DNA from 3 places in the Photobacterium sp. GB-210 genome. Region 1 is predicted to be linked to each of the others. Evidence: predicted binding sites of a transcription regulator. Region 1 holds the regulator's gene; each other region holds the start of a gene.
What was found. The regulator CRP, encoded in region 1, controls carbon source genes, mostly activating them, when cyclic AMP is high. The targets are predictions, from matches to a motif close to TGTGANNNNNNTCACA.
Positions count from the first base shown of each region.

Region 2: a site for CRP is predicted at 2,095-2,110, ahead of typA (translational GTPase TypA). Genes of this name have one in related genera too.
Region 3: a site for CRP is predicted at 2,144-2,159, ahead of nagE (N-acetylglucosamine-specific PTS transporter subunit IIBC). Genes of this name have one in related genera too.

Region 1 covers NZ_PYNU01000010.1:97,082-100,368, forward strand. Annotated here, with positions in the region: gene C9J38_RS13235 (DUF1338 domain-containing protein) at 1-356, shown strand, start outside; gene C9J38_RS13240 (hypothetical protein) at 410-592, opposite strand; gene crp (cAMP-activated global transcriptional regulator CRP) at 783-1,415, opposite strand; gene C9J38_RS13250 (OsmC family protein) at 1,795-2,199, shown strand; gene C9J38_RS13255 (phosphoribulokinase) at 2,269-3,138, opposite strand.
Region 2 covers NZ_PYNU01000014.1:30,282-33,568, forward strand. Annotated here, with positions in the region: gene typA (translational GTPase TypA) at 165-1,991, opposite strand; gene glnA (glutamate--ammonia ligase) at 2,568-3,287, shown strand, end outside.
Region 3 covers NZ_PYNU01000001.1:288,070-291,356, reverse strand. Annotated here, with positions in the region: gene C9J38_RS01480 (beta-N-acetylhexosaminidase) at 1-362, opposite strand, end outside; gene nagE (N-acetylglucosamine-specific PTS transporter subunit IIBC) at 534-2,024, opposite strand; gene nagB (glucosamine-6-phosphate deaminase) at 2,282-3,082, shown strand; gene nagA (N-acetylglucosamine-6-phosphate deacetylase) at 3,101-3,287, shown strand, end outside.

The DNA.
Region 1 (3,287 bases):
AAAGTGAATATGCAGGGTGGGTGGCAGCGCATGGTTTTGGTGCTAATCATTTTACTGTTGATATTAATCAGCTTGAGCAATTTAATGAAATTTCTGAAGTGAACCATTTTCTCGAATCAAGTGGTTTTGACATTAATCAGGCGGGAGGTGCGGTAAAAGGCGATCCTACTGTGATGTTAGAGCAATCAGCAACCATGGCTGATAAAGTCATGGTCACGTTTTCTGATGGTGAGATGTTGGTCTCTGGCGGATTTTATGAGTTTGCTAAACGTTATTTACAGCCAGATGGTGAGATTTATACCGGGTTTGTAGAAGCTTCGGCAGATAAGATCTTTGAAAGTACTTATAACTCTTGAACAGTGTAAACAATGCAATAAAAAGCAGCCAATCGGCTGCTTTTTTAAATCTGTTAATTATCGAGGGGCGATCCCCAAATACCACTGTCTTCAACAGGACAGCGACGTAAACCTGTTTGCTGTTCTAAATAACAACGACGGTCACTAAAGCCTGTCATCTCAATAGTTGTAGGTTGAGGAGCGATAGCGCCAGGTACAGTGGTGTAGCTATTCGGGGCAAAACGTTCAATATCCATATAAAAACCAAAAAAAGATGAAGTCCATTCATTGCTTGAATTTAGCATTTAATTTGAGCAATACAAGTTAATTAATGGCATTAATGACACACTTTTTAAAGGTATTTATGGGGGGGGATTATTAATCAATAAGAAATAAAAAAGCCGCAACAGTGTGCGGCTTTTTTCGTACGGTTAAAGACGTTAAAAATTAACGCGTACCGTAAACAACAATCGTCTTACCGTGAGCAGAGATTAGGTTCTGCTCTTCAAGCATTTTCAGAATACGACCCACTGTTTCACGAGAACAGCCAACAATTTGACCGATTTCTTGACGAGTGATCTTAATCTGCATGCCATCAGGGTGCGTCATTGCATCTGGTTGTTTTGCAAGATTTAGCAATGTCTGTGCGATACGACCTGTAACGTCTAAGAATGCCAAATCACCTACTTTCTGGCTTGTCACTTGTAGGCGACTTGCCATTTGAGCAGATAAGCGCATCAGAATATCAGGGTTAACCTGAATTAACTGACGGAATTTTTTGAATGAAATTTCTGCTACTTCACAAGGACTTTTCGCACGAACCCAAGCAGTACGCTCTTGATCTTCTTCGAATAAGCCAAGCTCACCAATAAAGTCACCTTGGTTTAGGTAAGAAAGGATCATTTCCTTACCTTCTTCATCCTTGATTAGTACAGCAACAGAACCCTTCACAATGTAGTACAACGTTTCTGCTTTCTCACCTGCGTGGATCAGCGTACTTTTCGATGGGTACTTGTGAATATGACAATGGGAAAGAAACCACTCTAAAGTTGGATCTGTTTGCGGTTTACCTGGAACCATATTACTAACTTCCTCTGCATTTGTTGCCCAACAGCATTGGTTTCTTTTCTAACTTTTATCACGAGAAAAAAAACTGCCTACTGATAGGGTATCCATTCAGCCGCTGGGCTGCAAGCTAACTTGAATAAGTTAGAGTGTATCCTTTTTCTGCGCCTTTTTCTTGATATTGATCTAGTAGATTCGTTCATTTCATATGGATAACTGTGCACAGGATCACAATGCGGCGAGATAATTTTAAGTGGTGCGATAAGTAAAGATTATTACGACGATTTTTAGAGAGGGAAAAAGTTGTTATTAAGGCGGAGAATTAGGATTTACATTCATTATTTAATCAATAAGACTAGAGACAATTATTGGGCGTTTGAATAAGGATTAAGCGATGCAGTCCCGAGTAAAATGGGTAGAAGATATGACTTTTTTAGGTCAATCTAGCTCCGGTCATAGTGTAGTCATGGATGGTAATGGAGGGGATAAAGCTCCAAGTCCAATGGAATTGGTATTAATGGCGGCGGGAGGGTGTAGCTCAGTAGATGTTGTCAGTGGTTTACAATCCCAAGCGCAAAATATTGTGGGTTGTGAGGTTCTTATTTCAGCTGAGCGTCGAGAGCAAGCGCCACGTTTATTTACCGCAGCCAATTTGCATTTTATTGTTTCAGGTTTTGATTTAAATGAAACCTTAGTGGCTAACACCATTGCTGATTCTTTAGAGAAATATTGCTCTGTATGCTTGATGATTGGTGAAAAGGTTAAGTTGACTCATTCGTATGAAATCATCACTGCTTAATAATGATTGAGATGAAAAAGGTTGGTGTTTGTGCCAACCTTTTTTCTATTTATTTTCGTTTGTGCAAACTTAACTGATTTTCCCTGTATTAATCAGTTTCTCGATAAGGGGGCGCATGATCAATTCCATTGCAAAACTCATTTTTCCACCAGGGACGACAAGCGTGTTATGACGTGACATAAATGAGCCTTGGATCATGGAAAGTAAATACGGAAAATCGACATTATTTAAACCGCGAAATCGGATCACAACAAAGCTTTCATCTAAGCTTGGGATCCCTTTGGCACTCACCGGGTTTGAGGTATCAACGGTTGGTACACGTTGAAAGTTGATATGTGTGCGTGAAAATTGCGGAGTTAAATAATTTAAGTAATCGTCCATGGAGCGAACGATTGACTCCATCACCGCTTCGCGAGAGTGCCCTCGATCTCTCGTGTCACGAACAATTTTTTGGATCCACTCCAAGTTTACAATGGGTACCATGCCAATAAGAAGATCAACATGCTGTGCGACATGGATCTCGCCATCGACAACCCCACCATGTAAGCCTTCATAAAAGAGTAAATCAGTGTTTTCTGCTAACTGTTGCCACGGAGTAAACGTTCCGGGCATTTGGTTGTAGGGTACGGCTTCGTCAAATGTGTGTAGATAACGGCGAAAGCGGCCAGTGCCATCTTCACCATATTGTTTGAAAAATTGCTCTAATTGGGCAAAGTCATTGGCTTCTGAGCCAAAATAGCTGATATGTCGACCTTGCTCTTTAGCTTTGCGGATCTCAGTGTCCATTTCAGGGCGGGTATAGCGATGGAAGCTATCGCCTTCTAGCCATGCCGCATTAATGTTCATCATATTGAACATCTTTCGGAATGCTTCAGAAGTCGTCGTGGTTCCTGCTCCTGATGAACCAGTAACTGCAATAATAGGATGTTTTGCAGACATGACTAACCTTGTCGTTGTTGATTATCGAAAGATAAATGAGAAAGCAGGCAATAATAAAATTACCTGATCAGGCAACAATGCTACTACAAGTTAACAGGGATGTCGGGATTGAAAAGTGAAACTGCTAGCGGAGGCAAGTTTTGAGTCGT
Region 2 (3,287 bases), on a different contig from region 1:
GTCAGCGCCAGCGGCTCACCTTTTCTTTGCCCTAACTTCCCTGCCCGACACTTATCTTCAACCATTCGCCACAATCCCCCCATATTTCCACCCTTCAGATACAACAATCCCCCGATTGTTACCAACCGAGGGATTGCTTAATAACTAATGAAATTAATCAGTAATTACTTTGTACGACCAGCACGCTTACGATCGTTTTCAGTAAGAAGTTTCTTACGAATACGGATGCTTAAAGGTGTCACTTCTACTAGTTCATCGTTATCGATGAATTCTAGTGCTTGCTCAAGTGTGTACTTGATAGCTGGAGAAAGAGTTTGCGCTTCGTCAGTACCAGAAGCACGAACGTTTGTAAGCTGCTTACCTTTCAGGCAGTTAACTGTAAGGTCGTTAGAACGGTTATGAATACCGATGATCTGACCTTCGTAAACTTCGTCTGCGTGCTCAGCAAATAGACGGCCACGCTCTTGTAGGTTAAACAATGCATAAGTCAGTGCTTTACCTGTTGCGTTAGAAATCAATACACCGTTGTTACGCTGACCGATAGTACCGCCCTTGTGAGGACCGTAGTGATCAAACGTATGGTAAAGAAGACCTGAACCTGAAGTCAGTGTCATGAACTCAGTTTGGAAACCGATAAGACCACGAGAAGGCATCATGAAGTCCATGCGAACACGGCCTTTACCATCTGGTGCCATATCAGTTAGCTCACCTTTACGAAGACCGATATTTTCCATGATACCGCCTTGGTGCTCTTCCACCACGTCGATTGTCACAGTTTCAAACGGTTCCATTAGCTGGCCGTCTTCTTCTTTGATGATAACTTCTGGACGTGATACTGCTAGCTCGTAGCCTTCACGACGCATATTTTCGATCAGGATAGATAGGTGAAGTTCACCACGGCCTGATACGCGGAATTTATCTGGGTCAGCTGTTTCTTCAACACGTAGTGCAACGTTGTGTACTAGTTCTTTTTGAAGACGCTCTAGGATGTTACGTGAAGTAACGAACTTACCTTCTTTACCAGCAAACGGAGAGTTGTTTACTTGGAAAGTCATAGTAACTGTTGGCTCATCAACAGAAAGAGGCGTTAGCGCTTCAACACAGTTCTGATCACAAATAGTGTCAGAAATCTTAAGCTCGCCAAGACCTGTGATTGCAATGATGTCGCCCGCTTTCGCTTCTTCAACTTCATGACGCTCAAGACCTAGGTAACCTAGAACTGTACCTACTTTACCGTTACGCTTAGAACCGTCAGCACTTACGATAGTGACTTGTTGGTTAGCTTTCACTGTACCACGAGTAATACGCGCAACACCGATAACACCAACGTAAGAGCTGTAATCTAGCTGAGAGATTTGCATCTGTAGTGGGCCATCAACATCTACTGAAGGCGCTGCAACGTTATCAACGATAGATTGGAACAATGGTTCCATGTTCTCGCCAGTTTCGCCTTCTTCTAGTGTTGCCCAACCGTTTAGTGCTGATGCGTAAACCACTTGGAAGTCTAGTTGTTCGTCAGTTGCACCAAGGTTATCGAATAGGTCAAATACTTGATCCATAACCCACTCAGGACGTGCACCTGGACGGTCAATCTTGTTGATAACAACGATTGGCTTAAGACCGTATGCAAACGCTTTTTGCGTTACGAAACGAGTTTGAGGCATCGGGCCGTCAACTGCATCAACGATAAGCAATACAGAGTCAACCATAGACATGATACGCTCTACTTCACCACCGAAATCGGCGTGTCCAGGGGTATCTACGATGTTGATGCGGTAGTCATTCCAGTTGATTGCTGTGTTCTTAGCAAGAATGGTAATGCCACGCTCTTTCTCGATATCGTTAGAATCCATCACACGTTCTTCGGCTTCGCCGCGACCCTCTAACGTGCCAGACTGCTGTAGAAGTTTATCAACCAAGGTAGTTTTACCGTGGTCAACGTGAGCAATAATTGCGATATTTCTTAATTTATCGATCGATTGATTAGACATTAGTTTCACATTCACTCAGAACATGCAGCATCTTCACTAGAGGCTACTTGATTAAAAAAACGGCTCATAATTTAACAGATTTTACGCCAAAACCCACGAAATATGTGATTTATATCACCAGCTTTTTTATGACCATGCTCTAGAGCCGCATTTTTACTCGCTTTTTGGCCTGATTTTATTTTTTTGAACCCTTCTATTCAGACCATAAATCCCCACTTAACCCTGTTTTCTCACTCCCTACGGATAAAAACATCATTAGAGGCACACAGTTCTCCTTTAATAATAAAAACTCTTTTTTAAGGAGATTATGAATTGACAATAATTTTTAACATCGCGATAGTAAGCATGTTCTATTATTGTTAATGACACATCGTCGCACCAAAACAGTGCACCGATGCATCAAGATAGTGCAAAAATGGATTAATTAAGCTTTAGCAATGCGTAAAAACCGCATTCTTAAAGCTTTTAAAAATTGGCATGGTTTTCGCTTAAGAACATTCAGAACTGCTCATTCTCAGAAATGAGCAACACTAGATTTGCGGCCATGCCCTTATATAACACCGGAGGTTACTCAAGATGTCAGTAGAAAACGTACTAGCGCTGATCCAGGAAAATGAAGTTAAGTTTATTGACCTACGTTTTACCGATACAAAAGGTAAAGAACAGCATATCTCGATCCCATCTCATCAAATTGATGCTGATTTCTTCGAAGAAGGTAAAATGTTTGATGGCTCTTCAGTTGCAGGTTGGAAGGGTATCAACGAATCAGACATGGTAATGATGCCTGACGCATCAAGCGCGGTACTAGACCCATTCACTGAAGACGCTACGCTAAATATCCGTTGTGATATTTTAGAGCCAGCAACAATGCAAGGTTACGACCGTGATCCTCGCTCTATCGCGAAGCGTGCAGAAGAGTTCATGCGTTCAACAGGTATCGCAGACACGGTTCTTATCGGCCCTGAGCCAGAATTCTTCCTATTTGACGATGTTAAGTTTAACACTGACATGTCTGGCTCTTTCTTCAAAATTGATGACGTAGAAGCTGCATGGAATACCGGTTCTGATTTCGAAGGCGGTAACAAAGGTCACCGTCCAGGTGTTAAAGGCGGTTACTTCCCAGTAGCACCTGTTGATTCATCACAAGACATCCGTTCTGCTATGTGTTTAATCATGGAAGAAATGGGTCTAGTTGTTGAAGCTCACCACCACGAAGTAGCAACAGCAGGTCAAAACGAAATCGCAACACGTTTCAACACGCTAACAACAAAAGCGGATGAAATTCAGATCTACAAG
Region 3 (3,287 bases), on a different contig from region 1:
TCGAACTTATCTGTTGGCTCTAGTGTGTGTAGATCACCTGTTACATGAGTAACTTTGAATTGATCATTCTGCACTTCTAGGATTTGACGAATACTGCTGAAGTAAATTTTCCAATCTTTATTCGTCACCGCTGGACCTTTATTTTCCAGCGTTAAATTAATCAAATCACATGATGCCCATTCCGCACCCAGTGTTTTACATGGCAAGCCTTCTTCTGCACCGTGCTGAATAGCGACTTCGTAGTTAAGATCTAGGTTTGACGCTAGGTTATTTACTACAGTTTGATCATTGTTTCCTTTACTTGCACAACCCGTTACCGCTAATGCAATAAAAGATGCTAACGCCGTAAGTTTAATAGTCATGATATATTCCTTTCTCCCGATATCTCTTCTAAAAAAGTGAAGAGAAAATCAATACGAGCCCAAACGTTGGGTACTCAAAATGCCGGCCCTATCATTCCATGTTTGAAAATAATAAGGCCGGTTTTATTAAAGGTCTTGCGGTATTACTTAATTACTGAAGAATTCAGGTAATTATGGCAGTTTTACAGAAGATAGATCTTCTGACGCTGGGATTTTCTTCATTTCGCCAGCAACAATTTCAGCTAGAGGGCCAAGGATAACCTGAAGGTTATTTGAACCTAGTTTAACTACACCCATCGCACCTAGTGCTTTTAACGTTTTCTCGTTAGCAAGACTGCTGTCTTTTAGCGTTAGGCGTAGACGTGTAATACAAGCATCAATGTTCTCTAGGTTACCGTGACCACCCAGTGCTTTTAAGTACTGCTTCGCTAGCTCGCTAGTTTCTGCAGAACCTGCAACTGATGAAGTCTCTTCTTCGTCGTCTTCACGGCCAGGCGTTTTAAGGTTGAACTTAACAATCGCGAAGCGGAATACAAAGTAGTAGATGAAGAAGAATGCAATACCTTGAACAATCAGCATATACCACTGAACAGCTAGTGGGTTGCGTGATGACAAGAACATATCAACTAGACCTGCAGAGAAACCGAAACCTGCAATCCACTGCATAGATGCTGCGATGTATACAGATAGACCCGCTAGTGCTGCGTGAATTACGTACAGTACTGGTGCTAGGAACATGAATGCAAATTCTAGCGGCTCAGTAACACCGGTGAAGAATGATGCAAAACCAGCAGCTAGTAGTAGAGATGCTACGCGCTCTTTATTCTTCGCTTTCGCAGTGTGGTACATCGCAAGTGCCGCACCAGGTAGACCAAACATCATGATAGGGAAGAAACCAGCTTGGTACATACCAGTGACACCTGGAGTTGCTGTACCTTCAGCGATTGATTTCGCGCCGCCAAGGAAGTTAGGAATATCGTTAATACCTGCTACGTCAAACCAGAATACTGAGTTTAGTGCGTGGTGAAGACCTACAGGAATCAATAGACGGTTGAAGAATGCGTATAGACCCGCACCTACAGAACCCATACCTTGGATGCTTTCACCAAAATGTACTAGACCGCCGTAAATTGATGGCCAAACAACCATCAAGATACCTGCAATAACGATACCAGCAACAGATGTTAGAATTGGTACTAAACGCTTACCACTAAAGAACGCTAGTGCTTTGTGTAGTTCTACGTTTGAGAAACGGTTGTACAACTCAGCTGATACGATACCGACTAAGATACCTACGAATTGGTTATTGATTTTACCAAATGCAGCTGGAACTGCGCTTGGGTCAATACCTTGGATTTGCGCGACTGCACCCGGTGCAAGAAGCGTTGTTACCACAAGGAAACCTACAAAACCAGAAAGTGCTGCTGCACCATCCTTATCTTTAGACATGCCGTATGCAACACCCACTGCAAACAGTACAGACATGTTATCAATAATTGCCGCACCAGCCTTGATCAAGAAAGCAGCTAATGCAGAGTTTGCACCCCAGCCGTTCGGATCAATCCAGTAACCGATACCCATTAAGATTGCCGCTGCAGGAAGTACTGCAACTGGCACCATTAATGCCTTACCTACTTTTTGAAAATATCCAAGAATATTCACCCTTAGTTCCCCCTATGGTTTTCTTAGATGTAATTAAATAACTGTTTATAAGCTATCCGTATTAAGTTATTCGCAGTTTAAGAAATTAATTTCGCCCCGCAAATTAAAAGCTCATCATTTGTGATCTCAATCACCGACGGAGGTTAGAACTGAGTGATTTTGCTAGCTCGATCATAAAACTTATTTTATCATTCGAAACAAAGGCGCTATGTCGCTAAGATTTTTCCTGTTTTAACTTTCTTCAACGAGGTATCAACGTGAGACTAATCCCGCTAAATAACGCTAAAGATGTTGGTTTATGGTCAGCTCGCTACATCGCAGATCGTATCAATAAATTCGAACCATCAGCTGAGCGTCCATTTGTATTGGGTCTACCAACTGGTGGTACACCACTTGCAACTTACAAACGTCTTATCGAGCTATACCAAGCTGGTGAAGTAAGCTTTAAACATGTTGTTACTTTCAACATGGATGAGTACGTAGGCATGCCTGCAGATCACCCAGAATCATACCGTAACTTCATGTACAACAACTTCTTCAACCACGTTGACATCCAAGAAGAGAACATTAACCTTCTTGACGGTAACGCAGAAGATCACGTTGCTGAGTGCCAACGTTACGAAGATAAGATCAAATCTTACGGTAAAATCAACCTATTCATGGGTGGTGTAGGCAACGACGGCCACATTGCTTTCAATGAGCCAGCATCATCATTAGCATCTCGTACACGAATCAAAACACTAACGCACGAAACGCGTATTGCTAACTCTCGCTTCTTCGATGGCGATATCAACCAAGTACCTAAGTACTCGCTAACTATCGGTGTTGGTACTCTGCTTGATTCTGAAGAAGTCATGATCCTTATCACTGGCCACAACAAAGCACAGGCACTACAAGCTGCGGTTGAAGGCAGTGTCAATCACCTATGGACAGTATCTGCACTGCAGCTACATCCTAAATCAATGATTGTTTGTGATGAGCCATCAACTCAAGAGCTAAAAGTGAAGACCGTTAAGTACTTCCAAGAACTAGAAGCGGAAAATATTAACCACCTTTAATCCTATTAAGGAATATTCATGTACGCGCTTACCAACTGTAATATTTTTACCGGTAGCGAAGTGCTGAATAACCACGCCGTCATTATTGACGGCGTGAACATTCATGCAATCTGCCCGATTAATCATTTACTCGATGGCATCGACACTATCGATCTTCATGGTGCAAACCTCTCTCCTGGCTTTATTGACTTACAATTAAATGGTT